DNA from 4 places in the Bacillus sp. PK6-026 genome. Region 2 is predicted to be linked to each of the others. Evidence: riboswitches for the same ligand, from Rfam matches in the RefSeq annotation. Region 2 holds a riboswitch; each other region holds the start of a gene.
What was found. Region 2 has a riboswitch for S-adenosylmethionine ahead of M1D59_RS05040 (methionine ABC transporter ATP-binding protein). Riboswitches for the same ligand answer to the same signal wherever they lie in the genome.
Positions count from the first base shown of each region.

Region 1: another riboswitch for S-adenosylmethionine. It lies ahead of M1D59_RS08580 (YezD family protein); the one in region 2 lies ahead of M1D59_RS05040 (methionine ABC transporter ATP-binding protein).
Region 3: another riboswitch for S-adenosylmethionine. It lies ahead of mtnW (2,3-diketo-5-methylthiopentyl-1-phosphate enolase); the one in region 2 lies ahead of M1D59_RS05040 (methionine ABC transporter ATP-binding protein).
Region 4: another riboswitch for S-adenosylmethionine. It lies ahead of M1D59_RS06685 (methionine biosynthesis PLP-dependent protein); the one in region 2 lies ahead of M1D59_RS05040 (methionine ABC transporter ATP-binding protein).

Region 1 is NZ_CP096418.1:1,677,929-1,685,976, reverse strand. It holds gene sat (sulfate adenylyltransferase) at 1-138, opposite strand, end outside; gene M1D59_RS08590 (inorganic phosphate transporter) at 164-1,228, opposite strand; gene M1D59_RS08585 (phosphoadenylyl-sulfate reductase) at 1,240-1,941, opposite strand; gene M1D59_RS08580 (YezD family protein) at 2,027-2,143, opposite strand; SAM riboswitch class I at 2,246-2,352, opposite strand; gene pyrE (orotate phosphoribosyltransferase) at 2,516-3,145, opposite strand; gene pyrF (orotidine-5'-phosphate decarboxylase) at 3,142-3,861, opposite strand; gene M1D59_RS08565 (dihydroorotate dehydrogenase) at 3,830-4,765, opposite strand; gene M1D59_RS08560 (dihydroorotate dehydrogenase electron transfer subunit) at 4,765-5,535, opposite strand; gene carB (carbamoyl-phosphate synthase large subunit) at 5,532-8,048, opposite strand, start outside.
Region 2 is NZ_CP096418.1:989,445-997,492, forward strand. It holds gene M1D59_RS04995 (DHA2 family efflux MFS transporter permease subunit) at 1-292, shown strand, start outside; gene M1D59_RS05000 (NAD(P)H-dependent oxidoreductase) at 310-840, shown strand; gene M1D59_RS05005 (hypothetical protein) at 854-1,186, shown strand; gene M1D59_RS05010 (hypothetical protein) at 1,322-2,089, shown strand; gene M1D59_RS05015 (GntR family transcriptional regulator) at 2,094-2,468, shown strand; gene M1D59_RS05020 (ABC transporter ATP-binding protein) at 2,465-3,166, shown strand; gene M1D59_RS05025 (ABC transporter ATP-binding protein) at 3,186-4,109, shown strand; gene M1D59_RS05030 (ABC transporter permease) at 4,102-5,043, shown strand; gene cspB (cold shock-like protein CspB) at 5,160-5,360, opposite strand; SAM riboswitch class I at 5,664-5,777, shown strand; gene M1D59_RS05040 (methionine ABC transporter ATP-binding protein) at 5,877-6,878, shown strand; gene M1D59_RS05045 (methionine ABC transporter permease) at 6,881-7,531, shown strand; gene M1D59_RS05050 (MetQ/NlpA family ABC transporter substrate-binding protein) at 7,553-8,048, shown strand, end outside.
Region 3 is NZ_CP096418.1:1,474,494-1,482,541, reverse strand. It holds gene M1D59_RS07535 (MarR family winged helix-turn-helix transcriptional regulator) at 1-379, opposite strand, end outside; gene M1D59_RS07530 (PAS domain-containing sensor histidine kinase) at 617-2,128, shown strand; gene M1D59_RS07525 (aspartyl-phosphate phosphatase Spo0E family protein) at 2,187-2,429, opposite strand; gene M1D59_RS07520 (YkvA family protein) at 2,648-2,965, shown strand; gene fosB (metallothiol transferase FosB) at 2,952-3,416, shown strand; gene M1D59_RS07510 (1,2-dihydroxy-3-keto-5-methylthiopentene dioxygenase) at 3,444-3,980, opposite strand; gene M1D59_RS07505 (methylthioribulose 1-phosphate dehydratase) at 3,996-4,622, opposite strand; gene mtnX (2-hydroxy-3-keto-5-methylthiopentenyl-1-phosphate phosphatase) at 4,583-5,281, opposite strand; gene mtnW (2,3-diketo-5-methylthiopentyl-1-phosphate enolase) at 5,278-6,495, opposite strand; SAM riboswitch class I at 6,579-6,678, opposite strand; gene M1D59_RS07490 (pyridoxal phosphate-dependent aminotransferase) at 6,728-7,918, opposite strand; gene M1D59_RS07485 (carbon-nitrogen family hydrolase) at 8,014-8,048, shown strand, end outside.
Region 4 is NZ_CP096418.1:1,317,731-1,325,778, forward strand. It holds gene M1D59_RS06655 (GNAT family N-acetyltransferase) at 1-282, opposite strand, end outside; gene M1D59_RS06660 (YjcG family protein) at 292-801, opposite strand; gene M1D59_RS06665 (esterase family protein) at 866-1,588, opposite strand; gene M1D59_RS06670 (helix-hairpin-helix domain-containing protein) at 1,700-2,155, opposite strand; gene M1D59_RS06675 (DinB family protein) at 2,167-2,655, opposite strand; gene M1D59_RS06680 (helix-turn-helix transcriptional regulator) at 2,735-3,682, opposite strand; SAM riboswitch class I at 3,810-3,926, shown strand; gene M1D59_RS06685 (methionine biosynthesis PLP-dependent protein) at 3,992-5,116, shown strand; gene metC (cystathionine beta-lyase) at 5,106-6,281, shown strand; gene M1D59_RS06695 (DUF819 family protein) at 6,326-7,516, opposite strand; gene M1D59_RS06700 (MarR family winged helix-turn-helix transcriptional regulator) at 7,688-8,048, shown strand, end outside.

The DNA.
Region 1 (8,048 bases), 690 kb from region 2:
GCTGTACGCACCGATTCCGATCAGCTCCAAATCTGAAAAAGCCATTAAATCCAATTCTATTTCCTGTGCGATATGTTGAAAATCGTATGCTTCATTGACGCGGTTAACCAATACACCGCCGTGTGGTGCTAAACTCATAAACTTGTTTCCCCCTACTTTGTGTTTAAATTCCTCCGCCTTGTTCATGGACGGAGCTGTGCTCTTTTTTGACTGCTCTCATCAGGCTGATCGTCCCGACAGATGCCAGAAGGACGCTTGTGACGACGATGAGAGCATAATAGTCTCCTTTTAATAAAAGGCTGACCAGCATATAAGACAGGCTTAATGAAAGGAACGGCGAGACGACCCATACTTTCAGCATCGTTTTGACCACTTGTTTATGAAAGACATTGCCGCCGTTTTTTGCCATTCCCATCCCTATAATAGAAGATGATGTGACTTGCGCAAGCGGAACCGGCAAACCGAAAATCGAACTGATGATGACAAGCCCGGCTCCTGTTCCGGAAAGGATGATCCCCTCTCCTTTTGAAAATTTCGTTATTTTTTTGCCGTTTGTTTCAAGAACGCGCCTGCCCAGTAAAAGGGCGCCCAGCGCGACAAACAGTCCGCCGTAGAGCGTTCCTTCCCCGACTGTCAAAACATGCGCCGCCACCAGAGGTCCGACAGCATTTGCGACATTGTTCATGCCTGCTGAGAAGGCTTCAAAAAACCCGGTGATCAACAGAATGACCGCCAAAACCTTTGCTTTCTTTCCCGAGGCTGGACGTTTGATCGTTTTTTTCATGATGTTTGCCATCGCAAATGTAAAGGTAAAAGCGACGATTGGTACAACGACCCAAAATGAGACGATGACAAGCAAAGATTTCACATATAAAACCTGGTAAGCGACACCTACTCCGACAACAGATCCGACCGTCACTTCACTTGTCGAAAGCGGGATGCCGAGTACATTTGCGATAAAGAGCGACAGTGCCGCCGAGCCGATAATAATGCAGACGATTTCAAGCGAAATCACCCGTTCGGGAATGATGCCTGAGCTGATCGTTTTCACGACGTTTCCTCCGCCGATGACGGCGCCCGAGAGAACGCCTGCTGCACAGATTATTAGTGCGTGAAACTTCTTTTTGACGGCTTCAGATCCATAGGCGATTCCCATTGAAGCAGCTGCACCGCTCGCTCCGATATTCATCGCAAAAAACATGCTAAATAAAATGGCGGCAAGTTCCATGACTCATCTCCTTACTCGTGTAATCCGCATTCTGTTTTAGCCGATCCGTTCCAGCGGCCTGATCGAAGATCATCCATTGTAAAGGCCGGAGAGGTGCACGGAGCGCAGCCGATGCTCGGGTAGCCTTGATCATGAAGCGGATTGTACGGGAGATCGTGCTTTGTCACATATCTCCAAATATCCTTCCACGTCCAATGAATGAGCGGACAAACTTTGATAGACTTGAATTTTTCATCTTTGTTCAAAAAATTCGTTTTGCTCCGCCCGGGCGATTGCTCGCGGCGCAGGCCCGACAGCCACGCCGGGTAGCCTGAAAGCGTCTCGCGGAGAGGAATGACCTTCCTCATTTCACAGCAGGAATTCGGAGCGGTCTTCCATAGTTCGTCCCCATATTCTTTCGCCTGCTCTTCGACGGTAAGCTCCGGTGTTTTCATGATAATCTGAAGGCCTGGATATCGTTCTTTGACAGCGTCGATCGTTTCATACGTTTCTTTAAAATGAAATCCCGTATCAAGGAAAACGATGACCGCATCTTTTTTCACCTTATAAATCAAATCGATCAGGACGATTCCCTCAATTCCGAAGCTGCACGCATATACAAGCTGATTTCCGTAATGTCCGTATGCCCATTTCAAGACGGACAGCGCTCCTTTATAAGAGTCATCTTCCTGAAAAGAGATATTTGGTTCTTCCCATGTGCTGTAAGTAAAAATTTTCGGTTCCCCCTTTTTTCGCCAACAAAAAAACGGCTTCCAGCAGAAAAAAACTGTGAAAACCGCCTCTAGTTTGTCTAGTCAGCTATTTCAATCTTATTTTTTCATTTTTTTCGATTTGAATGACTTTGCCGTCCTGAACAACGAATGTGATCGATCCGTAATTCATGTCTTTCAGCATGTCTTTCATTTTGATGATCACCTTTTCAAGCTGTTCATCTGTCTTCACTTCTAGCTCCTCCTCTGCCCCTAAAAATTAAAATCTTTCTTCCAAATTTGAAAGAAAGACGAGGAACTCCGCTATTCCTTATCTCTCAAAATGAGGGCATTTTGCTGGAAGTAGCACCTTACGCTTCACACGCAGGTTGCCGGGTTTCATCGGACCAGTCCCTCCACCGCTCTTGATAAGTTTGCTTTTGTTATTTTAAAATTTTAGCACAATTCGAACAAAAGTCAACCCGACTTTTTTTATAGGATTAATAAAAAATAAAAATAATCCGATTTTACTATTTTTAAATCTGTAAAAAGACGCAAAAAAAGCCGTTCTCCCATTAGGAGAATACGGCTTTTATCATTAATCCATCCAAGACTTGCTTTCAGGATCCGCCTTCCATTCTTTCAGTTTGGCGGCATCCTGTTCGCTGATATATCCGCCGGCAAGCGCAGCCTCTGTCAATGTATCGTAATCAGTCAGCGTACGGTATTCAACGCCCGCTTCGCTGAAGGCGGCGGCAGCTTTAGGAAGCCCGTAAGTGAAAATGGCGGCGACACCGAGCACTTCACATCCCGCCTCTGTGAGAGCGGCTGCCGCTTCAAGGACGCTTCCTCCCGTTGAAATTAAATCTTCAATTACAACGACTTTTTGTCCTTTTACAACAGCGCCTTCAATTTGGTTTCCTTTGCCGTGCGCCTTCGGTTTGCTTCTGACGTAGCACATCGGCAGGCTCAGCCTGTCGGCGGCAAGCGCGGCATGGGGGATTCCTGCAGTTGCCGTACCGGCGATCATTTCGGCTCCGGGAAACTTGTCTTGAATCAGTCCGGCAAGCCCTGAAGCTATATCATCCCTTACTTCCGGATATGAAAGCGTCAAACGATTGTCGCAGTAGATGGGCGACAAGATGCCGCTCGCCCATGTAAACGGCTCGTTCGGGCGCAGGAAAACCGCTTTGATTCTTAATAAATGGTTTGCAATGTCTGTTTTCATGCCTTGGTTCCCTCCCACTCATGTCCTATTCTTCTGTAGGCTGACACAGGATCTTCTGCCTGTGTAATCGAACGGCCGACAACGATCGCCGACACGCCTTTTTCCCTTGCGTAGCCAGGCGTCGCCACCCGGACCTGGTCGTTGTTTTTGTCATCCGCCATGCGAATTCCGGGTGTCACGGTCAGAAAATCTAAAGACGCGGCCCGGTAAATGTGTTCGGCTTCATGGACGGAGCAGACGACACCGTCAAGTCCGCTTTCTTTAGCCAACTTGCTGTAGTGAACAACTGTATCGAGAAGCGGCGTTTCAATCAGCAGCTCTTGCTGAAGCATTTCTGAAGACGTGCTTGTCAGCTGGGTCACAGCAATTAATGAAGGGCGTTTTCGGCCTGCCGGAGTCCCCGCTTCAAGGCCTTCAAGCGCCGACTCCATCATTTGCTTTCCGCCTGCTGCGTGCACATTGACAAGGCTGACGCCAAACCCCGCCAGCCTTTTCATCGCCTTGTATACGGTCGTTGGAATGTCGTGGCATTTTAGATCAAGGAAAATGCGGCAGCCGCGCTCCTGTAACTTTTCAAGGATGGCCGGCCCTTCCTGATAAAAAAGCTCCATGCCCACCTTCACGAAAAGCTCTTCTCCATGAAACCGGTCCAAAAACGCATATGTTTCCTGTGCTGATGCAAAATCAAGCGCGATGATGGGCGGCGTATGTTTCATCCTTCCAGCTCCTTCCGATACACTCGTTCAACGAACGGTATCCGTATTTTTCTAAAACGCGCGGCAAATCGGCGATGATTTCGGGACAAACAAACGGATTAACAAAGTTTGCGGTGCCGACGGCGACTGCGCTCGCACCCGCCAGCAAAAACTCAAGCACATCTTCCGCTGACTGGACACCGCCCATGCCGATGATCGGAATGCTGACTTTTTGGCTGACTTCATGCACCATTCTGATGGCCACCGGTTTAACAGCAGGGCCTGATAATCCGCCGGTTTTGTTCGCCAAGATCGGCTTTCCCGTTTTTAAGTCGAGCCGCATCCCGATCAGGGTGTTGATCATCGTCAAACCGTCCGCTCCCGCTTCTTCTATGGCAAGAGCGATGTCGGTAATATTCGCGACATTCGGCGACAGCTTCACATAGACGGGAACGCTCGCAACCTCTTTCACCGCTTTCGTCAGCTCACTGGCCATTTCCGGCTGCGTACCGAAGGCGATCCCTCCCGTTTTCACGTTAGGACAGGAAATATTCAGCTCGAGCGCATGAACATTCGGCGCTTTGCTGATTTCTTCAGCCACTTCAACATAATCGTCGATCTGCGAGCCGGCGACATTGGCGATAATCGGTGTATCGAACTGTTCGAGCCACGGCAATTCGTGTTCCATGACAGCCTCTAAACCCGGATTTTGCAGACCGATGGCATTAAGCATGCCGGCTTGCGTCTCGGCGACGCGCGGCGTCGGGTTCCCGAAGCGCGGTTCGCTCGTCGTCGCTTTAATCATGATCGCACCGAGACGTGAAAGATCGTAAAAGTTCGCAAATTCTCTCCCGAATCCGAAGCAGCCTGAAGCCGGCATGATCGGATTTTTCAATTGAAGGCCCGGCAAATTGACTTCGAGCATCATAACAGCACCTCCTGGGCTTTGAAAACAGGACCATCAAGGCATACCTTCACATAAGATGTTTCGCTTTCTTCCGTATGGCAGACACAGGCAAAGCAAGCGCCGATCCCGCATCCCATGCGCTCTTCCATTGACAGATAAACCTCTTTATCCGGATAGCGCTGTTTTAAAGCTTTCAGCATCGGCGTCGGTCCGCAGGCCATTATGCAGTCAAACTGAAGCCCCTCGTTTTCAATGACATCTGTAACAAATCCCTTTGAACCGCGGGTGCCGTCTGCGGTTGCCACATACACACGCCCGAAACGGCTGAATTCCTGTTCGTAAAAGACGTCTTTTGCAGAAGCAAATCCTAACACATGGATCGCGTGCACCCCTCTATTTGTCAGCTGTTTGCTCAGCTCGTAAAGCGGCGGAACACCGATCCCCCCTCCGACAAGAAGAGCCGTTTTCCCCGGTTCAAGCGATTCAGCCGGAAAACCGTTGCCGAGCGGACCAAGGACATCGATCTGATCTCCTTCCTGTTTTAAAGACAGGAGACTCGTGCCTTCCCCATCCTTGCGAAAGATGATGGTCACCTGCCGGGCAGCTCTGTTGATGTCGGCGATGCTGATCGGCCGCCTCAAAAGCGGCGTGAGGGAATCTGAGACCTTGATGTGAAGAAACTGGCCGGGAGCGCCGCAAACTTCGGCAATCTCCCCTTCCAGTACCATTTGATAAATATGATCCGCGATACACTTGTTTGAACGGACTGTCATATACCCTTTTCTCATCTGACGGCCGCCTTTTGCTCAATTCTAATCGCCGGCATATGATCGGCGCGGAAGCTCATGCTTTCAAGCACCCGCAAAATCGCTTCCGCCGTATCAAGGGATGTCAGGCAGGCAACGCCGTTTTCAACGGATTCGCGTCTGATTCTGAAGCCGTCCCTTGCCGGCTGCTTCCCTTTTGTCAGCGTATTGACGACGAACTGCGCTTCCCCGTTTCGAATGACATCAAGGAGATTTGTGCCTTCTTCGCCGATTTTCCCGACGGTTTTAACAGGTACGGATGCGTCTCTTAAATAGCCGGCCGTTCCTTCCGTAGCCAATATTTTATAGCCGATCGCATGGAACCGCTTGGCGATCAATAGACCTTCCTCTTTATCTTTATCAGCAACTGTCAGGAGAACAGAGCCGTAATTCGGAATTTGGATGCCTGAAGCGATCAGTCCTTTGTACAGCGCTTTTTCCAAAGTACTGTCTTTGCCCATGACTTCCCCGGTCGATTTCATTTCCGGTCCGAGCGTGATATCCACTCTCCTCAGCTTTGCAAACGAGAAGACCGGCACTTTCACATATACGCCTTCCTGCTCTTTTTGAAGGCCTTCAGTATAGCCCATATCGGCAAGCTTCCCGCCGAGAATCACTTTTGTTGCGAGATTGGCCATCGGAATGCCGGTGATTTTGCTGAGAAACGGCACCGTGCGGCTCGATCTCGGGTTGACTTCAAGGACGTAAACCTCATCTTTTGAAAGGACAAACTGAATGTTGAGCAGGCCGACGATGTTTAAGCCTTTTGCAAGCTTAATCGTGTATGCTTCAATCTTTTTCTTGATGTCCTCTGAAAGGGATTGCGGCGGGTAAACGGCAATCGAATCCCCTGAGTGGACGCCGGCCCGTTCAATGTGCTCCATAATCCCCGGAATGACGACCGTTTCACCGTCAGAAATCGCATCCACTTCAATTTCCTTTCCGGTCAAATATTTATCGATCAAGACAGGGTGCTGCGGATTGATTTTCACTGCATTCTTCATATAATGGAGAAGCTCTGTTTCATGGTAGACGATCTCCATCGCACGCCCCCCAAGTACATACGATGGGCGGACAAGCACCGGATAGCCGATGTTGGCTGCGATTTCAACAGCGCCTTCCACAGATGTCGCCGTTTTTCCGAGCGGCTGAGGCACATGCAGCGTTTCAAGCGTCTGTTCGAACTTGTCGCGGTCCTCGGCGCGGTCCAAATCCTCAAGGGATGTTCCAAGAATGGCGACGCCCCGCTCCGCGAGCTCGTCGGCAAGGTTGATCGCAGTCTGTCCGCCAAACTGAACGACGACGCCTTTCGGCTGCTCCAAATCGATGATATGCATGACATCTTCAACAGTAAGCGGCTCAAAGTAGAGCTTGTCGGAGATGCTGAAGTCTGTTGAAACCGTCTCAGGATTGTTGTTAATAATGATTGCTTCATAGCCGGCTTCTTTGATCGCCCAAACCGAATGCACAGTCGCATAATCGAATTCGACCCCCTGGCCGATCCGGATCGGGCCGGAGCCAAGAACGATAACGCTGTTTTTGTCTGTTCTGACCGATTCGTTTTCCTCTTCATATGTGCTGTAGAAATAAGGTGTCTCCGATTCAAATTCGGCCGCACATGTATCAACCATTTTATAAACAGGCGTGATGCCTGTTTCTTTTCTAAGATCATAAAGCTTTCTTTCAGGCATCTCCCAGAGAAGGCTGATGAAGCGGTCTGAAAAACCGAGCTCTTTCGCTTCTTTCAAAAGACCCAGGTCGCCGCGCCCGGCTTTCAGCTTTTCTTCAAAGCGAATGATTCCCTCAAGCTTGTGCAGGAAGAACAGGTCAATTGCCGAAAATTCGTGGAGATCGCTGACCGTGTATCCTCTTCTAAACGCTTCGGCCAAGTAAAAGAGACGTTCGTCTCCCGCTTTTTTAATCCGTTTTTCAAGCACTTCATTCGAGATCTCACCGGCATCTTTCAGCTCCAGGTGATAGACATCCGCTTCAAGAGAACGGACCGCTTTCAGGAGAGATTCCTCCCACGTTCTTCCGATCGCCATCACTTCGCCTGTCGCTTTCATCTGCGTGCCGAGCTTGCGGTTTGCCGATTCGAATTTATCAAACGGCCAGCGCGGTATTTTTGAAACGACATAGTCGAGTGCAGGTTCGAAAGACGCGTACGTTTTTCCTGTCACAGGATTCATCATTTCGTCAAGAGACAAACCGACGGCAATTTTAGCGGCAAGCTTTGCGATCGGATAGCCCGTCGCTTTTGAGGCAAGCGCTGATGAACGGCTGACCCGCGGGTTTACCTCGATGATGTAGTACTGAAAGCTGTCCGGGTCAAGCGCCAGCTGAACATTACAGCCGCCTTCGATTTCAAGCGCGCGGATGATTTTCAGCGATACATTGCGAAGCATTTGGTATTCGCGGTCGCTCAACGTCTGGCTCGGCGCTACAACGATGCTGTCCCCGGTATGAATCCCGACCGGATCGATGTTTTCCATATT
Region 2 (8,048 bases):
TCCGTCATTTATGAGCACACTGCAGTCAACCATTCAGTCAACAGCGCAATCGATGCATATATCTCTTGAACAAGCACAACAATATGTCGTGAAATATTTGACCGGACAGGCTCAGCTCAACTCGAATGTCATGGGCATCAATGACGCATTTATGTGGGCGGCCGGGTTCTGTGTCATCGGCCTCGTTCTCAGCCTGTTTTTGAGGGATGTCAGAAAAGACAAGCTGCGCAGGAAGAACAAGGCGGAGGAGCTGACATTGCTTCCGGCTCCTAAAGAAGCGAAAGAATCTTAAAATGAGGAGGTTCTGACATGAAAATTTATGTTGTTTACGACAGTGAAGGCGAGCATACGAAAAAGCTGGCTGAAGCCATTGCGGAAGGCGCAGGGGAACATGAGGCTGCAGACGTGCTGATCGATCATGTCAGCCAGGCGGATATTAGAAAGCTCGAAGAAATGGATGCTATCATCTGGGGCTGCCCAGGTCATTTCGGTACAATCAGCTCCGGATTAAAAACTTGGATCGACAGGCTGGGCTACCTTTGGGCGGAAGGGAAGCTGATCAATAAGATCGGCGCAGTCTTCTGCACAACAGCGACAACTCACGGCGGTCTTGAGGCGACAATGCTCAACTTAATAACACCGATGCTTCATCAAGGCATGATGGTCGTCGGCTTGCCTGGAAATGTACCTGAAAATGCTTTATACGGGTCTTATTACGGTGCAGGTATCACGTGTCCTGTCGACAGTGACGAACTGATCGGCGAAGAAGGCCTGGAGCTGGGCCGGGCTTTAGGCAGACGCGTCGCCCAAGTGACAGACCGCTTTACAGCAGGACAGTGAGGAGCGATTTGACATGACCATTATATTGACCATCATCGCTGCTGTCCTCGTCATTATCGGTCTGGTGGTATTTAATGTGCGGTCGGCGTCTTCACAGGATAAACCCGAACATGAGGATAACGCGGCAGCTGAAGCTGGCATTCCTCATGTTCAGGAAGAAGAAGTCGCTGAGCAAGTTGAAGCCGATCAGCAAGATCCGTTCGAAATGAATGATCAAACCTATCGGGCGATTCTGCAAAAACTTCAACATCCAAAAGAGGAAAAAAACCATTCCGAGAAAACGGAAATGGACGATATGGATTACCGAAAAGCATTAAAATCCATGAAAAAGCGGGAACAGGATTAAAGGCAAATTCGCTGGGAACCAGCGGGTTTGCTTTTTTTTTTTTTGCATTTTTTTGTAATATTTGATTGCGATTTTCACTGTATCGGTGTACTATTGACGTAGTACACTGATACAGTGACTAGAGGAGGATATGTTTTGCGGTCTTTCAGCGGTTTATTTAAAAAAGATTTTCTCATGGCAAGGTTTTGGTTTTTGGTTTGGATGCTGTGCATGATTTGTGCGATTATTGCAAGCTTTTGGTTTGCTCATTATACAGGCGAATCAATGGCTCTTTTTGGGGCGCTAGTGACCATTTTATTATTTCATAGTCTGTTTTGTCCTTTAATGATCCTAGCTCAGCTCCGTCTGGAAGGGAAGACGCAGCTTTGGTTATATAATCCGAACAACAGTGCGTTATTGCTGGTGTCAAAGCTTGCTTCAGCTGCCGTATACCAATTGATTTCCCACGCTGTTTTATTCATTTTCGGGCTGGTTGTCAGAAGCGTTCTGCTCTCCAGCAGCGCCGGTCTGTTTTCCGTGTCAGATTTGCTTCTCGTCAATATCGCTGTCTTTTTAGGCTCCATCAGTTTTTCCACATGGGTGATGTTTCTGTGGACGGTATATGAAGCGCTCAGAAAATATCCGGCTATCAAAAAAATCCGCTGGATCATTCCCTTGCTAATCTACAGTGCTTACGGATTAATCGAGGCGCTGTTCATCGAGAGCGGCTTATTCCAGGAATTGCAGAAATTGTGGAGCATTTCTTTAAAGGCTGAATTCAAACTTCATTACGAACATTCAGGATGGACTGTTACATTTTCTCAAGTTGATTTGCCGGGTGTTCTCCTGGTGTATTACACAGTCTTAGGCGTCTGTCTCTTCTATCTCTCCTGCAAATTACTGAACAGAAGAGTTGAGGTGTAAAAGAATGGCAAATGAATTTTCTGCTTCAAAGCCGATCTATAGGCAAATAGCCGAACAGCTCTTTAAAAAAATGATCCGCGGAGAGATCAAACCGGGAGAAAAATTGCCTTCGGTCCGTGAGCTGGCTGTTCAGACACAGGTAAATCCGAATACGATTCAAAGAACCTACAATGAAATGGAAAGGATGGGCGTGGTGGAGACCAGAAGGGGACAGGGCACCTTTGTTGTTGAACATACGGAAGTCATCGATGATTTAAAGCGGGAGATGAGGTCGGAAGTTATCGGGCAATTTGTCCAGAGCATGGAAGAGCTTGGCTTGTCTAAACAAGACATGTTGTTGGAACTTGACCGTTTTCTTCAGAAAGGAGATCCCAAATGAAGATTGAGCTGAAAAATGTCACGAAGAAGTTTGGCAAAGAGTATGCGCTCAAAGAGGCCGATCTGTCACTTTCTCCCGGGAAAATTTACGGGTTGACAGGACCGAACGGCAGCGGCAAATCTACGATCTTGAAGCTGATCACAGGGCTCTCGTTTCCGGATTCGGGCTCGGTGCTGATCGGAGGGCGGCCGGCAGCCAGAAAGGAGACGAAGAACATCGCCTATTTAACAGAGCTCGATATGTTCTACGATCCATTTCGGGTCAAGGATATGATTCACTTTTATGAAACCCAGTTTTCCGATTTCCGTATAAATAAAGCGTGGGACCTGTTAAAGGACATGAAAATCGACGGGGATAAAAAAATCGGCAAGCTTTCCAAAGGCAACCGGGGCAGGCTGAAGCTCGCGCTCACATTGGCGCGCGATGCAGCAGTCGTGCTGCTTGATGAGCCGTTTTCCGGTCTTGATCCGATGGTGAGAGAATCGATCGTCAAAAGCCTTCTTACATATTTGGAGCTTGATAAGCAGACAATCGTCATCGCCACCCATGAGATTCATGAAATTGAACAAATTTTGGATGAGGTCGTCGTCGTCTTAAATGGCCGAATTGAAGAAAAAAAGGATGTCGAACAGCTGCGCGAGGAATCCGGAATGTCGCTTTTGGAATGGCTGAAACGGTTTATTGAAGAAAAAAATTGAAAAGGCTGGAGGAGAAACAGTGGAAACACTTTTGGAATTAAAAAATGTATCAAAAACGATCAGGGGGAAAAAGATTATCGACGGCCTGAGCTTTGACGTTCGGGCAGGCGAAATATTCGGCTTCCTAGGTCCGAACGGCGCCGGAAAAACGACGACGATCCGGATGATTGTCGGGCATATGAACATCACCGCCGGTGAAATCGCCGTGTGCGGCGTCAGCGTAAAAGAAAATTTTGAAAAGGCCGCGCGGCATATCGGAGCGATCGTTGAAAATCCGGAACTGTATAAATTTTTAACGGGCTATCAAAACCTTCAGCAATACGCGCGCATGACGAAAGGCGTGACGAAACAGAAAATTGACGAAATCGTCGAGCTTGTCGGATTGAAAAACAGGATCAACGATAAGGTCAAAACGTATTCTTTAGGAATGAGACAAAGGCTTGGCCTGGCCCAAAGCCTTTTGCACGATCCGAAGCTCTTGATTCTCGATGAGCCGACGAACGGGCTTGATCCGGCCGGTATCCGGGAAATTCGCGATCATTTAAGAAAGCTGACGAGAGAAAGAGGTATGGCGGTCATCGTTTCAAGCCACCTGCTTTCAGAAATGGAGCTGATGTGCGACAGGATCGCCATTATCCAGAACGGAAAGCTCCGGGATATTCAGCATGTGCACGGACCCGCTCGGGATGAAAAGAAGCGCTATTATATTCAAGCGGATGACAATCAGGCTCTGATGCGGGAAGCGGCTGCCTTCAAAAAGATGAAGGTTGACGAAGCGGAAGGCGGGATAGAGCTCAGCCTTCAAAAAGATGAAGTGCCTGATTTGATCAAACACTTGTCAGACAACGGTGTCCGCCTATATGAAGTGAAGGCTGTGAACAAATCGCTGGAAGACCGGTTCCTGGAAATCACCGCAGAGAAGGAGGAAGCTCAGCATGTTTAATCTCATCGTAAATGAATGGATCAAAATTTTTAATCGAAAAGGCACATATGTCATGATTGCGATTTTGCTGTTATCTGCCATCGGGCTGGGCGTTCTCACAAAGATGATCGGAGAGACAGACCAAAACCCGGACTGGAAAAAAGAATTGATGCAGGAAAATAAAGATATGAAAGAACAACTTAAAGGGGTCAATAATCCGGCACTTGAAAAAAGCTATGAACGGTCGACCGCCATTAATGAGTATCGAATCAAGCACGATTTGCCGGAAGACGGGGACTATTCGGCCCTGTCGTTCATCAGCGACGCGAGCGGCAACATTCCTCTCCTCGGTCTGTTTGTGATCACGGTGGCTGCGGGAATCGTTGCGAATGAATTCAACTGGGGAACGGTGAAGCTGCTTGTCATCAGGCCGATCAGCCGCTTTAAAATTTTGCTGGCAAAATATTTTACAGTTCTGCTTTTTGCATTGGCTTTGCTTTTCATTCTGTTCGCAAGCGCGGGTATCACAGGCCTTGCTTTATTCGGGGCAGGCGACGGCAGCCAGGTTCACTTGGCGTACGCCGATGGAACCGTTGAAGAAAAAAGCCTGCTGCTGCACTTGGCCGGCAGCTATTTGCTGAATTCAATATCGCTTTTGATGATGGCGACAATGGCCTTTATGATTTCAGCTGTTTTCAGAAACAGCTCGCTTGCCGTAGGTATTTCAATTTTCCTTTTGGCAATGGGCGGAACGGTGACAAACTTGCTCGCAACGAAATTTGATTGGGTGAAATACATCTTATTTGCCAACACTGATCTCACTCAATACTTTGACGGATCTCCGCTTGTTTCAGACATGACGCTGGGATTCTCGATTGTGGTGCTGGCTGTCTATTTTATCGTTTTTCATGTGCTCGCCTTTGGTGCATTCACAAAAAGAGACATCGCTTCATAAGCGGTTTTCGCAAAAAAAGCCTGACGCCGGTTTTCCGGGCGTCAGGCTTTTTTTAAATATAAAAAGACTGCTGACATTCGGTCAGCAGTCCTGTATGAAGATCAGCGGTTCACAGCTTACGCTTTTGTTACGTTAGCAGCTTGTGGTCCGCGGTTTCCTTCAACGATTTCGAAAGATACAGATTGGCCTTCTTCCAAAGTTTTGAAGCCTTCGCCTTGAATAGCAGAGAAATGAACGAATACATCGTCTTGTCCTTCAACTTCGATGAATCCGAAACCTTTTTCAGAGTTAAACCATTTTACTTTACCTTCTAGCATGAAATTTCCTCCTAAAGCGATAACGCTTAAATTCACTATTCTTGCTCTAAAACAAACTTCCAAGACGAAAACTCTTACAAAACTTTCTTCTTAAAGATAGTTCGAACAAAAATAATTACCTTTACTTTACCAGTGTTTAAGCGAAATTACAACTGCTAAACACAATTTTTTTAAAAAAAGTGAAATTTAATAATCAGGGCGAAAAATAAAGCATTAAAAAGCGGGTTTTTGAAATTTTCACAATTCTGATTGACAACATTTCAAAGAAGCTGTAAAGTTAGGTAAAACTTCATGCATCAACACTTCTTATTCAGAGAGGCGGAGGGAATTGGCCCTATGAAGCCTCGGCAGCGGGTTCTGCATACAGCAGAATACTGTGCCACATCCAACAAGCCGTACGGGCTTGGAAGATAAGAAGAGAGCGGACCACTCTATTTACTTCGTGTCGTCTAAGGCTTCTTCTTATTTTTTAAGAGGGAGCCTTTTTTGTTAGCCAAAAAGAGGAGGAAGATCATCATGATTACATTTGAAGGCGTTGAAAAGGTCTATGAAAGCGGCGGACAGAAGGTTCATGCGCTCAATGGAATCGACCTTCATGTAGATAAAGGGGAAATATACGGCGTCATCGGATTCAGCGGCGCAGGGAAAAGCACGCTGATCCGCTGTGTGAACTTCCTTGAAAAACCGACGGCCGGAAAGGTATTCGTCGGCGGAAGAGACTTGATGTCTCTGTCGAAAGCTGAGATTCGAGCTGTTAAAAGGAAGATCGGCATGGTATTTCAGCATTTTAACCTGTTAAATTCAAAGACGATTTTCGCTAATGTCGCTGAGCCGCTCGCGCTTGTCAAAACACCGAAAGCCGAAATCAAGCAAAAAGTGACGGAACTGCTCCATTTTGTCGGACTTGAGGATAAAGCCCGCGATTATCCGGATCAGCTGTCGGGCGGCCAAAAGCAGCGCGTCGGCATTGCCCGGGCGCTGGCGACAAATCCGGAGGTTCTGCTCTGTGATGAAGCGACATCCGCGCTTGACCCGCAGACGACCGGCGATATTTTGAAGCTGCTGAAGCGCGTCAACGAACAATATAACATCACGATTTTGTTGATCACTCATGAAATGAATGTGGCAAAAGAAATCTGCGACAAAGTCGCGGTCATTGAAAAAGGAAGGATCATTGAATCAGGCAGCGTGTTTGACGTGTTTTCCGCGCCGGAAACCGAAACGGCCAAAAGCTTTGTCAAATCAGCCATCGACCACGAGATACCTGAATCGATTCAAAAATTAAATGTGAAGCATCTCTACCAGCTTCAATTTGTCGGCGAATCTTCCGGGAAGCCATTTCTTTCGCAAGTGGCAAAGCGGTTTGACGTAGAAGTCAACATTCTGCACGGAACGATTACAGAGCTTCAGGGAATTCCGTTTGGCAGTATGACGGTTGAACTGCAGGGGGAAGACGGTGAAATCGGGCGGGCGCTCGAATATATCCGCAGAGAAAACATTCGCATCAGGGAGGTATAAGCATGCTTGTTACATATGACCAAATCATTGACGCACTGGTTCAGACGATTCAAATGACGGTTTTCTCGCTTTTATTTTCAAGCGTGATCGGCATTCCGCTCGGCATTTTGCTGGTTGTCACAAGGAAGGGGCATCTGCTTGAAAATCCGGCAGTTTTTACGGTTGTCAATATGATCATTAACATTTTCCGTTCCGTTCCATTTATCATCTTGATGGTTGCTTTAATTCCGGTGACAAGGCTGATTGTGGGGACGTCCATCGGCACATCGGCAGCGATTGTTCCCCTGACTTTTTATGCGGGGCCTTACATCGCAAGGCTCGTCGAGAACTCTCTGCTTGAAGTCGATCCGGGAGTCATTGAAGCCGCTGAAGCAATGGGAGCGACTCCGCGGCAGATCATCTTCCGGTTTCTGATTCCGGAAGCGCTCGGTTCGCTTGTGCTGAGTTTTACGGTGGCAACGGTCGGATTGGTCGGAGCGTCGGCGATGGCTGGTGCGATAGGCGCCGGCGGTCTTGGGGATTTGGCGATCACATACGGCTACCAAAGGTTTGACACGCTGACGATGATCATCACGGTTGCAATTCTCGTCATCGTTGTGCAGGGATTGCAGACATCCGGAAACGTTCTGTCCAAAAAATTGAGAAGAAGATAAACAGAGAGGGAGACAGCTATGATGAAAAAGTTCACATTTGTTATCATTTTACTGCTGCTTGCGGGAGTGATCGCGGGGTGTGCGGCAGACTCTGATGCGAAAACCATTAAAATCGGCATCAGCGGAACGGATACAAGAATCTGGGACTTTGTGAAGAAAAAAGCCGAGAAAGAAGGCTTAAAGCTTGAAATCGTCAAATATTCTGATTATGTTCAGCCGAACCAGGCTTTGGCGGGCGGTGACATTGACGCCAATGCATTTCAGACGATATCTTACTTTAATGCATTCAAAAAGGAACGCAATCTTGAACTTTCGCCGATCGGCATAACGATCATCGCTCCGATGGGCATTTATTCCGAGAAGTATGATTCGCCTGACGATATACCAAACGGCGCGGAAATCGCTGTTCCGAGCGAAGCGACGAACATGGGCAGAGCCTTGCTCCTGTTGGAGTCCGCCGGCCTGCTTCAATTAAAGGACGGATTTGACGGAAACGGAACGCTTGATGCGATTAAAG
Region 3 (8,048 bases), 490 kb from region 2:
CATCGCTTAACACGCTGATCATGTGGTGAAGCTCTTCTGCATGACCCGGAAAAATCTTCTCCAGGAGCTTGGTGCCTTTATCTGTAATTTGCGCATAGGTCACCCTGCGGTCGGTCGCACAGGCTCTTCTCGCAATCAGCTCCTTTTGCTCAAGCTTGTCAACCACATATGTAATACTCCCGCTCGCCAGTAGAATCTTATCCCCTATTTGCTGAAGGGGCTGATCCCCTTTATGATAGAGGAGTTCTAAAACGGCAAACTCGGTTGGATTCAGACCATGATGATGAATATGTTTATTCATATGATCATTAATGGATCTGTACGCTCGAGATAATACAATAAATAATTTCAAGGACTGTTCCTGTTCTCTATTACTCATATCTCTCATCTCCAAAGAAACAACTACAGGAAAACATTAATAAACTATGAGGAAAATGTCAACTGTTAACATTCAAACCATGTTATGATGAGTAGGAATCGAACATCAAATAGATATATCCGGAAATTCCCCGGTATTGTGTCCTATTTTCACGGTATTGGTTATCTTTTCTATAAATCGGCTCTCACTAGTGATATAATACCCCTATTCCTGTATCGATTGGGAGAGAGTAAAAATATGCGCAATTTGAAAAATCTATGGAAGAAAGTCAGGCTTTATTTGATCTTGGTAATGATCCCCGCCTTCATTATAAGCTTTTTTGTATACGAACAAGAACGAGAAAATATCACTGAAAAGCACCGTCAGACTGCGACTCTCATGCTCAATATTCACCGCAACCAAATCAACTACCTGATCGGCGAAACAGAAGCAAGGCTCAGCTCCCTTGCCACGGCCCTCAACCACCCTGTTAATGAGCAGCATATCAAACGAATCCTGACGGAAACGTATAAAAAAGAACCGCGTTTTTCGGCTTTATACCTTTTAAATAAAGACGGCGATGTCATGGTGAGCACGTCTCCCGTCAAAGAAAAAAAGAAGGTTTCATACAAGAACATTCTGCAAAAAGCGGAAAAATCAAAGAAATCCGTGATCACAGACGATATACATACAGTGTCGGACAGGCTGGAGCTGAATATTTTTACTCCTGTCTATGACAGCGAAGGCAGAACGACAAATTTTCTGCTGGCTTCGATCCGCGTCGATTATCTGAAAAATATCATGAACGTCCTGAGCCCTGAGCTTTATATCAAAATTCTCAACCAGAAGAATCAGATTGTCTTTACAGCAGGCCATTCTCCTCCTGAGAAGCCGGACGGCGGCACCGTCGATGCTTTTTTGGATCAGATCGACTGGAAGCTTGAAGTTTATCCGGAACCGGTCCAGCTTGATGAAATCGTTCACAGTCTTCTGCTGTCATTTTTAAGTATTTTCATTCTGCTGAATATTATGTTCCTCATGCTCCAGTATGTGCTGCTGAAGCGGCGGACCAAGCAGGAGCGCGCCCAAAATGAAGCCCAGAAGCTCGAATTAATCGGCACCCTGGCAGCGAGCACCGCTCATGAAATCAGAAACCCGCTGACAGGTATCAGCGGCTTTATCCAGCTCCTGCAAAAAAAATATCAATCAAAAGAAGATCAAATGTATTTCTCAATCATCGACCAGGAAATCCGGAGGATCAACCAGATTGTCAGCGAGTTTCTCGTGCTCGGAAAGCCGACGGCAGAGCAGTGGCAGCTTAACGCCATGAATGAAATGATTGACGAAATCATGCCGATTATTCATTCTGAGGCAAATTTATATAATGTGGAAGTGGAATTTCAAGACTATGGAGAAGACCCGGCTTATGTGTATTGTAAAAAAGATCATATTAAGCAGGTTGTCTTGAACGTCGCCAAAAATGCTCTTGAATCGATGAAAAACGGCGGAAAGCTGCTCATTCAAATCGAACATCATCAAGAGAAGGCGCAAATTATTGTGAAGGATATCGGAGAAGGCATTCCAAAAGAAATGATGGAGAGTATTTTCCAGCCTTTTGTCACGTCAAAGGAAAAGGGAACCGGACTCGGCCTTGTCGTGTGCAAGCGCATCATTTCCATGTACGGGGGAACCATTCAGATCGAAAGCGAACAGCATAAAGGAACGACTGTAACGATTACGCTGCCGACTTCAAAGGAACAGGTTGACTGAGGCTTCCCCGTTCCTGCAAAGAGCCTGCCTTTCACGGCAGCTCTTTTTCGTTCAGTCACTATGCCGTATATTTTTCAACGGTCAGACAGTCGATGCAGCCTAAAAAATCCTGCAGCAGATGGTCCGACGCATTTTCATTCATAGACAGTTTTTGATATTCATAAATTAATTGATCCAGCTCCTGGCTCCGCCTGATCGTTTCATCCCCTGTAAATCCATAGATTTCAGCGGCTTCAACCATCATTTGCCGCTTCTTGCTGATGGAAACGAGCAATGCTTCTTTTTCAACATAATTTTGCATACGCTTCACCCCTTACCGACATATCGTTTCTTAGAACCATCCAGATTTTGCGTACTTGAGCATTATTACAGATTATACTTATTTTGTAAACCTATTTCTCAAAAAATTATTTTGAAATCGAGTATAATAGAATTGTGGAATTAAAGGTGTAATACCCATCGATGAAATACGGCAAACACCTTTAAAAGAGTTCATGAGGATAGAAGGAGGTCTAAATGATGAAAAAACCAGTGTCAAGGCTCCGAACCATCTTTGCCGTGAAAGAAGCGTATTCAGGCCTCTTATTGTTTTTTAAGGCATTTAGAGCCTGGAGAAAGGGAGACTTCCCCTTATTCCCGAAAAAAACGATTTTACTGGCCGCGCTGGCATTGATTTATGTGCTGTCTCCGATCGATTTGATTCCCGATGTTCTCGCAGGTGTCGGCTGGCTTGATGACGCGGCTGTGCTCGCTTTTCTATTCAGGCAAATCACCAAAGAGCTGGACGGATTTGAAATACATCTAACGGGAGGAATAAACGGCAATGGCAAACAATAATATTCTCGGTATCAATCATCTCTTGTTTTCAGTCTCTGACCTGTCCGTCTCTATTTCATTCTATGAAAAGGTGTTTGATGCCAAGTGGCTCGTAAAGGCCGAGAAAACCGCTTATTTTGACCTGAACGGCATCTGGCTCGCATTAAACGAAGAGAAAGACATTAAGAGACAGGAAATCCATGACTCTTACACCCATATCGCCTTTTCGATTCAACAGGAAAATTTGCCGTTCTGGGAAAAGAAATTACGCGATTTAGGTGTAAACGTGCTAAAGGGCAGAAAACGGCATGAAGGCGACAAAGATTCAATTTATTTCTCAGATCCGGACGGCCATAAGTTCGAGCTTCACACCGGCTCTGTATTTGACCGTCTTCAATACTATCAAAATGAAAAACAGCATCTCTCCTTTCATGAAGGCCACATCAAGGCCCTTTATGACAGAAACAAATAAAAAAGCGTCCACACGGACGCTTTTTCATTATTGGCTCACACTCTCTTTCTCATAAATCGGCACCCAGCCCTCTGCCGTCACAAAGATTCTGACAGCCACGACTTTTCGGTCTTCCTGAAGCGTGAAATAATGGCGGGTGTTTTCAGGAACGGAGATCAAATCTCCCGGATTTAAGAGGACATCAAAAAATGTGCCGTCTTTTCCTTCTATCGCAAAGATGCCGTGGCCGCTGACGATAAATCTGACTTCATCGTCTGTATGATGATGTTCCTGTTTGAAATTTTTCAAGAGCTCATCGAGTTTCGGATTTTGGTCGGAAAGCGAGATGACATCGCTCGCTTTATAGCCGCGGCGTTCTGAAATGTCTTTGATTTCAGCGGCAAAGACGTCTAAAATCTCCTGTTTCTCTTCATCGGTCAAATCGTATTTTTCTTTTAAGCCGGCCGGCAGCTTTGTGATATCCCATTTTTCATAAATGACCTCCTGCCCCTTTAGAAATTGTTCTACTTCTTCCTGCTTTTCAATGGTCGTGTTTTGTTCATCATGGATTCGAATTGTTGCCATGCTTTCTCCCCCTTTTTAATTAACGTGGTAAGCCTGCAAAGCTTTCAGTTTTAAATGCCAGCTGAACAGGAATTCATACGCTTCAAGCATCCGCTTTGTCTCAAATGCCGTTTTTCCCCAGACGGTAATGCCGTGGCTGCGAATCAGCACTGCCCCTGAATCGCCTGAAAGGTGTCCGGCAAAATCCGCCGCCAAATCCGGAATATGAGCGCTGTTTTCGATAATCGGGATCGCAACCTCCGCATTTTCCTCCCAAAGACCGAGCGCCTTTATGATTTCCTGGCCTCTGAATGTCGCTTGCTTTTCTTTTGCGTAAAGCTCTGAGATGACATTGTTGTCAATCGTATGGACGTGAAGACAGCAGCCCGCGTTTGTATTTTGATAGACACGGGTGTGCAGCAGCGTCTCCGCCGACGGTTTCAGCGTATGTCCGGTCTCAGCCGGTCTCCCCTCTTCGTCCGCCAGCAGAAAATCCTCCGCGGATGCTTTTCGCTTATCTTTTCCGCTTGCTGTGATGAGAAATCGCAGCGGGTCTTCTGATACTTTGATTGACAGATTGCCGCTTGTCGCAGGGAACCAATCCCTTTCCGCAAGCTCTTTTTTTACCTCGGCAAGTTCGTGCCATTTTTGCTCAGGGTCCATTCTTTCACCTCCGCGGTCTCTTCAAGTATTCGCTTTACATCACGGAAATCACCGAATCCCGCATGCTTCAGGCCGAGCCCCTCACATTCCCGCAGCAAATAATCGCGCGCGATGCACAAGTCGGAACATTTGGCAGCTTCAACATCTGTAACAGAGTCCCCGATCATGACAACAAAATCGTCCCGGCCTTTCAGCCGGCGGATGATAGAAGGCTTGCAGCAGCCGCATTCATTTCCGCAGCTGCCGTCACACGGATACGGCCAGCGGATCTCGATATTGCGTCCTGAAAAGCCGGCCTCATTGCAGTAAATGCGTTCCTTTTCGACAATGCCTTCAAGCAGAGGATAGACGAAAAAGTCCATCCCTCCGCTCACGACGTAAAACGGAAGACCCTGCTCATCCAGGAAAGAGACAAACTCTGTAAACCCGGGGCGGATCTCGGCTTGTTTCATTACATATTCCATAATGTCTTCTTTCAGGCTTGACGGCAGCAATTGAAACATTCTGCCGACCCCGTCCTTAATCGATATGTCCCTGGACAGAACCCCGTCTTTTAAAGCGAGCCACTCTTCTGGAGCAAATTGTTTCATAATGCTGATGATGTTGTCGTTCGTTGTAATGGTTCCGTCAAAATCGCAAATGATAAGCGACTGCCTCATACGGAAACCTCAACCCTTCCCCATTTTTCAAGGGCGAGCTTTAAATCGGGAGAACGCTTTGCTTTTTCTTCGACTGGCTCCGCTTCCAGGACGGCATCAATGATCGCCCGAAACGCCCTTCCTCCGCCTGCCGCTCCGTTTGGATGACCGTGAATCCCCCCGCCTGCGTTGATGATATGGTCAATGCCGAAGTCTTTCATCAAGAGCGGCACCATGCCGGGGTGAATACCGGCCGACGGGACGGCGAATGTCGGTTTAAAAACGTCTTCCTTCGTGCATTCATCATATATGGCAAGCGCATCCCGCTTCGGCAGAGCAACGCTTCCGTACGGTGAAGGGAACAGGCTGAAATCAGCACCCGCATACCGGTTGAGCTTGCCGAGCAAGAGCGAATGGGAAAAACCGTAATGCGGCGACGAAGTGAGTGCGCCGCTTACTGCCGGGTGCGCCATGATCGGCAGCGGGATGTCGTCGTCTTCCGCAAGGCTTTGCAAAACATCGAGCCCGTAGGCAAACACATTCAGCAGCAACACATCGGCTCCGAGCTCGGCTGCTTTTCTCGCCTTCGATTTCAGCTCCATTGTCCTGCCCGTCAGGTTGACGGCATACAGCGTTTTGCGCCCTGTTTCTTCAAAAGCTGCCTCAAGCACTTTTTTTCCTTCCGTGATTCGTTTTTCAAAGGGGGCACTGCCTGTTTCGAATAAGATTTCATCGTCCTTGATCAAATCCACTCCGCCGAGCGCCTGCTGTCTGAGCTGTTCCTTCAAGTCTTCCATATCGCGGCCGATGACGCCTTTAAAAATGCTCATCAACAGAGGCCTTTCAAATTCGCCGATTTTTTTCCGGATCCCGTATACGCCGAATTTCGGGCCCGGCAATGATCGTTTAAAAGACTGCGAAAACTCCAAATCCGCCAATTTGATTTTTCCGTCGAGAGACAGCTTTCCAAAAACGGTCGTCAGCACAGCGGGAACGTCGCTTGTAAAATTGGCTTCCGGATAAGCGATGGTGACCGTTGCCTGTTTTTCCCCCAGCGCGCTTTCTGTTTCTTCGACCTTGACGACGCGTCCTTTATGCTTTTTCAGCTGTTCCTGCTTTAAGAGCGGCAGATCTGTCCACGACCCGACCGTCAGTCCGATCGCGATTTGCTCGGCCCGCTTTTCTGCGTCACATCCTTGATCTGTCAAAACATATGTTGCCAAAAGTTCACTCATTCTGTAGCTCCTTCCTGCTTCATGCATATAAAAAACCTCTTTTGCTGCTTTAGCTAAAAGAGGTTTCGCATTTCAGGTTCGAATCCTTATCTCTCAGCGTCAGCTGCAAGAATTAGCACCGTGCTTAAAAAGTCGGTTGCCGGGCTTCATCGGGCTTGTCCCTCTGCCTGCTCTTGATAAGAATATTGATTTTATAAATTATTTTGAATTATCCCATCGTTTTTCCCGGTTGTCAATGACTGTGGCCGGTCTTTTTGAATATATTCAGCTTGGCAATGCGCGAAGCCGCTTCCCGGAGCCGCTCTTCGCTTGTCAAGAGGCCGACTCTCACATAGCCTTCTCCGTATTTGCCGAAGCCGATGCCGGGCGCTGTGACGACATTCGCTTTTTCGAGAAGCAGATCGGAAAAAGCCTCAGATGTATACCCGTCAGGGACAGGCATCCAGGCGAAAAAAGAACCTTGCGGAGCATCCGCGTGCCAACCGATTTCGCGGACCGCACGAATCCATACATCCCGCCTTTTTTCGTAGCGCTCATTTTGCTCCTTGACACACGCTTGGTCTGATAGAAGCGCGGCTGCCGCGGCGTCTTGGACCGCTTTAAAAAGGCTGACATACATATGGTCCTGATAAAGGTTCAGCGCTTCGATCACAGATGCGTTGCCAACTGCAAACCCGACCCGCCATCCAGCCATATTATACGTTTTGGAAAGCGTGTAAATTTCGATTCCTGTGTCTTTTGCCCCCTCCGTTTCGAGAAAGCTGACAGGCCTCTTGCCGTCGTAGCCGATCGCACCGTAGGCAAAATCGTGGACGACGCAAATTCCGTTCGACTTGGCAAACCGGACAGTCTCTTCGAAAAAAACAGGCGTGGCTTGGGCACCGGTTGGATTGTTTGGATAATTTAAATACATGAGCTTCGCATTTTCTTTCACTTCCTTCGGAATCCGGCTGTAGTCAGGCAGAAACTGATTGCCCGCTGTAAGCGGCATCGTTTCCATGTTCGCTCTTGCCAGCTCAACGCCCGACCAGTAGTCGGGATAGCCGGGATCGGGAACGAGCACGGCATCCCCCGGATTTAACAAACATTGCGGAAGCTCGACAAGACCGGCTTTTCCGCCGAACAATACAGCGACTTCGCGTTCGGGATCGAGCTCTACGCCGTATTCCCTTCGATAGAACGCGGCTGCCGCCTCCTTGAGTGAACGGCTGCCGCGAAAGGAGGAATACTGATGGTTTTTAGGGTTGCGAACGGCTTGCGCCATTGTATCAACGATGTGATCAGGTGTCGGCTGATCGGGATTCCCCTGGCCGAGATTAATCACATCATGGCCGGCGGCGATTTTTTCATTCACCTTTTTCACCAAGGAAGCGAAAAACTGCTCAGGCAGCTGTTTCAGCACATCTGAAAGCTCAAATTTCATATGATTCACCCGCTTTTGAAAAATTCTTGAAATGATAGTCCATCATCATATATTGTTAAATGTAAAATGTAAAGAAAAAAATGAGGTGATCCAGATTGAAGCTGACAATTTCATGTCTGCAATTCGATAT
Region 4 (8,048 bases), 330 kb from region 2:
GGCTTCCTCTTCAAGCGCCTGAATGATCAGGTTGCCGATGCCGAGGGAGCGGTGGCTTTTCAGTACACAGATTCGTTCAAGTTTGCCATAGCCGTCGACAAGCCGTAGCCGGCCAGCGCCGATCGGCTCTTTTCCGTCATAGATGACGAGATGTGAAGATTCCTGATCGAGATGATCCATTTCTTCTTCCGGTGATACGTGCTGCTCCTTGATAAAGACTTCCTTTCTAACAAAGAAGGCGTCTTCAAGCTGTTGTTGATTCTTCACAATGACGGCTTCCACTGGCTTTCTTCACGCTCCTAAAATAAAAGTTTCATAGACGGTCCAAGATCCGTTGTCCAATTGGTAAAGCAGGTGAAAGCGGTCGATGACTTCTTCGTGCGACGCGTCTCTCATTTTCAGCGTGCCGAGGACGTCGGAATGCTCATCATCTGACAGCTTTTGTGCGACTGTGACATGGGGAACAAACGCATATTCGGGTTTGTCTTCCAAAACGCCGCTGTACATTTTTTCATGAAGCTGCGTCAATTCTTCTGTCGGTTCGGCTTTCATATAGATGACATTATTGACAGGGGCAAAGGAACTGAATTTTGTAATCTTCAGCGTGACCGGTTTCAGCTCTTTTGAAAGTTCCCTCAGGTGTCCTACGACGCTCGCGATCTCGTCTTCGGACACTTCAAAAGGTGTTCTTAATGTAAGGTGGGGCGGAATTAAAGCGTAATTCGGGTCATAGCGTTTTCGGTAGGAATTTGCAATGTCCTGAAGTTTTTTTGATGGAAATAGCACAATACCGTATTTCATTTTGTTCCCTCCTTAAACAATTGATATGGTTTAGTATATCAAAGATGGGCCGATATACAGAGAGCTACAGCATTTTTTTTAAAGCGGGGGTGATGAGCGGCTGCCAGTATGTCCACTTGTGATCCCCGTCGAAAGCTTTGAAATCGTAGTTTGTCTGCTTTTCTTCAAGCAATTCTTTTAATTGCTCATTTGGACCGGTGAAATCCAAAATTTGATCATCAGTCGTTTTGACGGCGGTTTCTTTCTCTCCGATTTGGTGGCAAATTGAAATAAGCTGCAGGGAATCGGACTGTTTCACTTTATCGAGAACATGGCGGTCGACATAAGGTGACTGCATAATGACGTTTCCGAACATATTCGGATAGTCAAGCGCCGTCATGAGGGAAACCGTTCCTCCGAGCGAGTCTCCGATCAGCGTCCTGCCTGATCCGACTTGGTATGTCGGGTACTCACTGTCGGCGAAAGGGACGAGTTCATTTGCCAAAAAACGTTTATACGCTTCGAATTTTGACCCTTCCGGATGGTATGTAAGCCTTCTTTCCTGTACGTTTTTGTACGGAATGCCGATGATGATGCTTCTTTCGATTTCGCCGTTCGCCAGCAGTTCTTCCACCTGTCTGCTGATGCGCCCGAGGCGGAAATAGTCATGTCCATCCTGTGCGATGATCACATGATATTTGTAAAGCGGCGAGAAGGATGACGGCAAATAGACGAGAAGCTCCATTTCCTCGCCGAGCTCTTCCGAAAAAAGCTTCTTCTCCTGAATGACTCCTGTTTTCATAGCCAAGATGAATTCCTCCAGAAATAATGTTTGTGAACGTTTCCATTCATTTTAACACGAAATTCTCTTGTGAAAGAAGCGAAAAGGGCTGCCGAACTGTTCGGCAGCCGTGATTTTTTATGTCCGTTTTTTTTCGTACCAGGGCGTTGACGGTCTATCCGGAGGGTATCCGCAGCGTTCGCGGTACATTTTTCTTTCCTCTGTGAAATCCCACCAGCTTTTAGCGCTTTCGGGATCGTTGGCGTAATGGACGATGCATCGCAGCGCATCTTCTGCACAAGGATCTTCCCAGTAGCCTTTCAGTTTTTCGAGGCGGATGATCAAATCCGCACCTGATTCATGCTTGATGTCGCCAAGGGAATAGTAGCCCAGGTCAACGGCGCACTGCGCCATTTTCGGCCCGATGGAAGGAGCGGTTTGAAACTGGGCGAGCGCCTTGATGTATGCGGCGCGCTCCAAAGACGAACCGAGCGTATGTGCAAGGACGGACAGATCCATATATGCCGTGTTTTTTATTTTTACCTTGGCTGTCCTTAAGTTTGACCGTTCTTTTTTTGTCAGAGGCAGCTTCATATGAACACCTTTTAAAGATACAGATCGAACATGTTGACGTCATAGCCGAGCTGTTTTAAATAATTAAACAGCTGGGCCCTGTGATGGAAGACGTGGGTGAGCGTTTCCGTCAGCCAGCGGCTTTGGGTCATCCCTTCATCAAGGTAAAACGGCTTTGTTTTTTTCGTCAAAAATTCCTCGTCGGAGAGGGAAGTCATATACGTTTGAAAAGCAGCGAATCCTTTCTGCATAGCTTCAGCCATTTGGTCAGCCGACTGCAATGCACTATACTTCTTTTCAATTCGGGAGATGGCGGCCTCTTCCTTTTCCTGCATGATAGCCATGTCGGCTTCTGGGATGGCCGTCAGATGGCTTGCCAGTTCTTTCAGGCTTCGCATGCGGTCGGCGGGCCGGTAAGACCAGTCAGATTCCTTCACTTTTTTCAGAAGATGACACGTGGAGCGGATGCCCGTCTCCATCTCGTGGAACAAATCGCTCCGCAGGGCTTGAACTTGCTTCATTTGCTTCATCCTTTCCATTTTGCTTTATTCTAAAAGTATCACCTAATCCTGACAGGCTTTGTCACGATTCTAAAAAAAGTCAGTCGTACCTTGCTAAAATGTCAGCAGCCTTCCGTTTCAGCTGAAGCTTGATTTCTGCGGGTTCTTTGACAGTTGCCTCAGTGCCGAGGTTCCACAAAAGTTCCCCGAAATACTCAAGTTCTGGTCTGGGGAGGTTTGCATCGATCGCCCCCGTCCCGTCATCCCGCATGGTGAGGATCTTGAATAAGTCCACATCAGCCGCAGCCCGCCTGGCTCCTCTGCGTGTCAGTTCCGCTTGCAGCCGCACCGGTTCAGGGCACTCGCTCTCCGAATGTTTGATCCAGCTGAGAACCGATGGATAGGGAAGCTGGCGGGCCAGCGGGCTGGCCGCTTTTTCCGCCCGAAGGATGCGGTCGGCGCGGAACAGTCTGAACGCCTGCCTTTTAAAGCAATAGGCCGGACAGTACCAGAAGCCGTTCCAGCTGAACAAACCGATGGGCTGGATGGATCTCTCCGCGCAATCGTCTGTTCCGTCATAAACGACCGTCAAAACGGATTGATTGATGGCTGCATCAAGAAGCGTTTCTAAATGTTCGGCGGCTTTTGGACGATGCGGATTCCAGAACACGATTCTGTCTTTCATCGCATCAATCCGCTCCTGTGTTTCCACGGGAAGGTGGCGGTAGAACTTTTTTAAAACCATCCGCGTTTCCGCATCAAAGGGAAGCGATCCGAAAAACTGCAGAGATTGATACGCGAAAAACATAGCCGCCGCCTCTGATTGTGTAAAAAAGAGCGGCGGAAGCACAGGTTCATTCAGCAAATAATAGCCTCCGTTCGCGCCTGTTTCAGAATAGATCGGGACGCCGAGCGCGCTCAGCTCGTCCAGATCGCGGAGAATCGTGCGGTAGGAAACCCCGAATTCTGCTGCGAGCTCCCCGGCCGTAAATTTTCGTTTTGTATGAACGGTCATCATCAATTCGATTAATCGCTCTGTTTTTGGCATCTGATTCCTCCGGTTCCGTCGTTTGGTTTCATCATACCATGTTCAATATGAGGAAAGATTTAAAAATGACCCTTGAAAAATGTCTTGACTTAGGTTAAAGTAAAGAACAATCAGAAAATTGAAGAGATTCTTATCACGAGAGGTGGAGGGACTGGCCCTTTGAAACCTCAGCAACCGGTCTGCACTGACGATGTCAGTGTACCAAGGTGCTAAATCCAGCAAGCAGATGCTTGGAAGATAAGAAGAAGCGCATAATCCCCCTTCTTCTTATGAAGAAGGGGTTTTTTATTTTTAAAAGGATGGTGTCATATGACTGAACATGTACAAACAACGCTGGCGCAAATCGGCAACCGCAGTGATGAAATAACGGGAACTGTCAATCCTCCCGTTTATTTCTCTTCTGCGTACAGGCACAAAGGGATCGGGGAATCCACAGGGTTTGATTACATTCGCACAAAAAATCCGACAAGACAGCTTGTTGAAGATGCAATCGCGAAACTCGAAGGGGGAACGCGCGGCTTTGCGTTCAGTTCCGGTATGGCTGCCATTCAGACGATCATGGCTCTGTTTCAAAGCGGGGATGAGCTCATCGTTTCGTCCGATTTATATGGGGGAACGTACCGCCTTTTTGAAAACGAATGGAAGAAATACGGACTTCGCTTTTTCTACGACGATTTTTCAGACGAAGACTGTATCAAGTCGAAAATCACGAACAATACAAAGGCACTGTTTGTAGAAACGCCGACAAATCCGCTCATGCAGGAAGCTGATATTCAAAAAATCACGCAAATCGCTAAAGAGCACGACTTGCTGCTCATTGTTGACAATACGTTCTATACACCGGTTCTGCAAAAGCCGATTGAGCTCGGCGCTGATCTTGTCATTCACAGCGCGACGAAGTATTTGGGCGGTCATAACGATCTTTTGGCGGGGCTTGTCGTTGCAAAAGGCGAAGAGCTGTCTGAGGAAATGTTCCAGCACCAAAACGCCATCGGAGCGGTTTTATCGCCGTTCGATTCATGGCTCTTAATGAGAGGGATGAAGACGCTCGCTCTCAGGATGAGACAGCATCAGGAAAACGCGCGGGAACTTGCGGCCTTTTTGGAAGAGCAGGAGGAAATTGCAGATGTTCTTTATCCGGGAAAAGGCGGCATGCTGTCATTCCGCGTTCAAAAAGAAGAATGGGTTAATCCGTTGCTGAAAAATCTCAAGACGATCTGTTTCGCCGAAAGCCTCGGCGGAGTCGAAAGCTTCATCACCTATCCGGCGACACAGACCCATATGGATATCCCGGAAGACATCCGAATTGCAAACGGCGTCTGCAACAGACTTCTGCGCTTTTCAGTCGGAATCGAACACGTCTCCGATTTAAAGCAGGATCTAAAAGCTGCGCTGGAAAAAGTAAAAGGGGAGGCGGTTCCGCATGAGTCATGAAAACTGGACGCTTGAAACAAGGCTTGTTCATAACCAAAATAAAACGGACGGAGCAACCGGAGCCGTCAGCGTGCCGATCCAGCACGCCTCAACCTTTCATCAAGGTTCTTTTGACAAATTCGGCGAATATGACTACAGCCGGTCAGGAACACCGACAAGAACGGCGCTTGAAGACACGATAGCCGAGCTTGAGGGAGGGACGAGGGGATTTGCTTTTTCATCCGGAATGGCCGCGATTTCCACCTCCTTTCTGCTTTTGTCAAAGGGCGATCACGTGCTTGTCACAAAAGATGTGTACGGCGGCACTTACCGGATGATTACGGAAGTGCTGAGCCGCTTCGGGATTGAACATACTTTCGTCGATATGACGGATTTAAATGAAATTGCTTTAAACATAAAGGAAAATACAAAAGTCATCTACCTTGAAACACCGTCAAATCCGACGCTCGGCATTACGGATATCAGAGGCGTCGTCAAGCTTGCCAAGGCGCACGGCTGTCTGACGTTTCTTGACAACACGTTTATGACTCCGGCGCTGCAGCGGCCGCTCGAGCTCGGCGTCGATGTTGTGCTACACAGCGCGACGAAGTTTTTAAGCGGACACAGCGACGTATTATCAGGACTTGCCGTTGTGAAAGACAAAAAGCTCGGGGAAGAACTTTATAAGCTGCAAAATTCGTTCGGCGCTGTTCTCGGCGTCCAAGACTGCTGGCTTGTGCTGAGAGGGCTGAAAACACTGCAGGTCCGGCTTGAAAAAGCATCTCGAACAGCTCAGCAGCTCGCTGAATTTTTTGAAAAGCATCCGGCCGTCAAACAAGTGTATTATCCGGGGCTGTCTTCGCATCCGGGTGCGTCAGTTCACAGGCACCAGTCATATGGCGCCGGCGCCGTCCTTTCGTTCGAGCTGGAGAATGCAGAAGCCGTGAAAAAGATTGTGGAACGCGTTTCTCTTCCGGTCTTTGCCGTCAGTCTCGGCGCTGTGGAGTCGATCCTTTCCTATCCGGCAAAAATGTCACACGCCGCTATGCCGAAAGAAGAGCGGGAAAAACGGGGGATTACCGACGGCCTTCTGCGGCTGAGCGTCGGTGTGGAACATGCCGATGATTTGCAGGCCGATTTTGCCCGTGCATTGGAAGCCGTATCCGGAGCGTTCGCCCGATCATAAAAGAAACCGCAGACTCTTCAGGGAATCTGCGGCTTTTTTTGCGTTTAAACCAGGGTAGAAAACCATGTGCCCAAGAGGGTGCCGACATAATTGCCGATCAGATATCCGAACGTCCCGACCAGCATAACCGGAGCGACGAGGCTCTGCCAGCCTTTGGCGATCGCCATCGCCGCCGCTGTTGTCGGACCGCCGACAGATGCGTTGCAGGCCAAGAGAATTTCCTCGAGCCGAAAACGCAACAGCTTTCCTGCGGCAAGCGTTACGAGCAGGTTGGACATGGCAACCACAAACACAAATGCCAAAAGGAGCGGTGCGTTCATGAGAATGATCCGCAAGTCTGCCGGAATGCCGATCACCACAAAGAATAAGTAAATCAAATAAGTCCCGATTTCCTGTGTGCCGCGCAGCCGTTCAAAATAGCGGGGAAAGGCGATCGTCAGCAAAATTGTCAGCGTCGTCAGCAGCAGGAACTGGTCACCCAAGATAAAGGCAAGAAACTGAAACCCGCCGTCAGAAGAAAAACGCTCTTTGAAAAAGGCCGCTGTTTTTACAGACACAGCAACGATCGCGAAGGCGGTTCCGATGTTTAAAGCAATGTCCTGCAAGGACATCTCTTTTCTTTTCCAATAGGCTTCCGCCTGATTTTTACTGCCGGCCGTCTCTTCATGAACGCCAAAGCGCCTTTGAAACCATTTAAGCGCCGGTATCCCCATTAAAATGAAAAAAAGAAGAGCCATCATAAAATTATCCGCAACCACCGTCGATGATACATATTCACCGGGAGTTGAGAACTTCGCGGCCATCGCCGCAAAATTCACGCCTCCGCCGATATAAGAGGCACTGATCATCCCGCCGATTTGGTCAAGGTGCGGAATCTGCTGCTTAAACAGAAAAAAAGCAATCACGCTTCCGGCAGCAGTGCCCAGGGCGCTGATGCAAAAGATCATCAAAAGCCTGCCGCTTTCTTTCAGGATCTTCCGCACATTGATTTGAAAAAGCAGCAAAGGTATCGCAAGCGGAACAACATAGGACCACACCGCATCATAGACGGGGGACTCGGCCGGTAGAATCCCCGCATTCGTAAACAGCATCGATCCGCCCAGCGCCAGTACAGCCCCCGATACTGCCGCAGCCCAGCGATACCGCTGCTCCAAATAAATACTCACCGCCGCCCACACCGCAATAAACCCCCAAAGCATCCATGCATCATCCGCTGAAATGAGTGAAGAATTCATTATATTCCCCCTATTCTCATCCTATATTTTTAATTATCAGATAATTAAATAGTGTAAAACGGAATGTCCAATTGATCAATCACGAAAAAATAGTCACCATGTTGACAAAATTAACGAGAAATAGTATTGTATATTAGTCAGCATGTTGACTATATTCAAAGGAGAGAACAAATGGATACCAACAGCTTAATCAACGAATTACATTTGATGCAGCAAAGCTATGCGACATTGTTTTCGGTTGTCAATAAGGTGCAAACCCGAGGTGACGAATACATGGAAATATTAACTTCGAGGCAACACATGGCACTCATCGCCATCGCGCATTTGCCGACTGAAACTGCCACGCTTACGAATATCTCCAAAAAGCTTGGCACAACCAAACAGACCGCCAACAAGCTGATGACAGGTCTGATCAAAAAAGGTTATGTTAAATCAGTGCCAAATCAAAAAGACAAACGCTCTATTAATATTGAAATGACCGCTGAAGGAAAGAAAGTGCTGGTGGATTGTTCCGAAAGGTCCGTCTATTTCT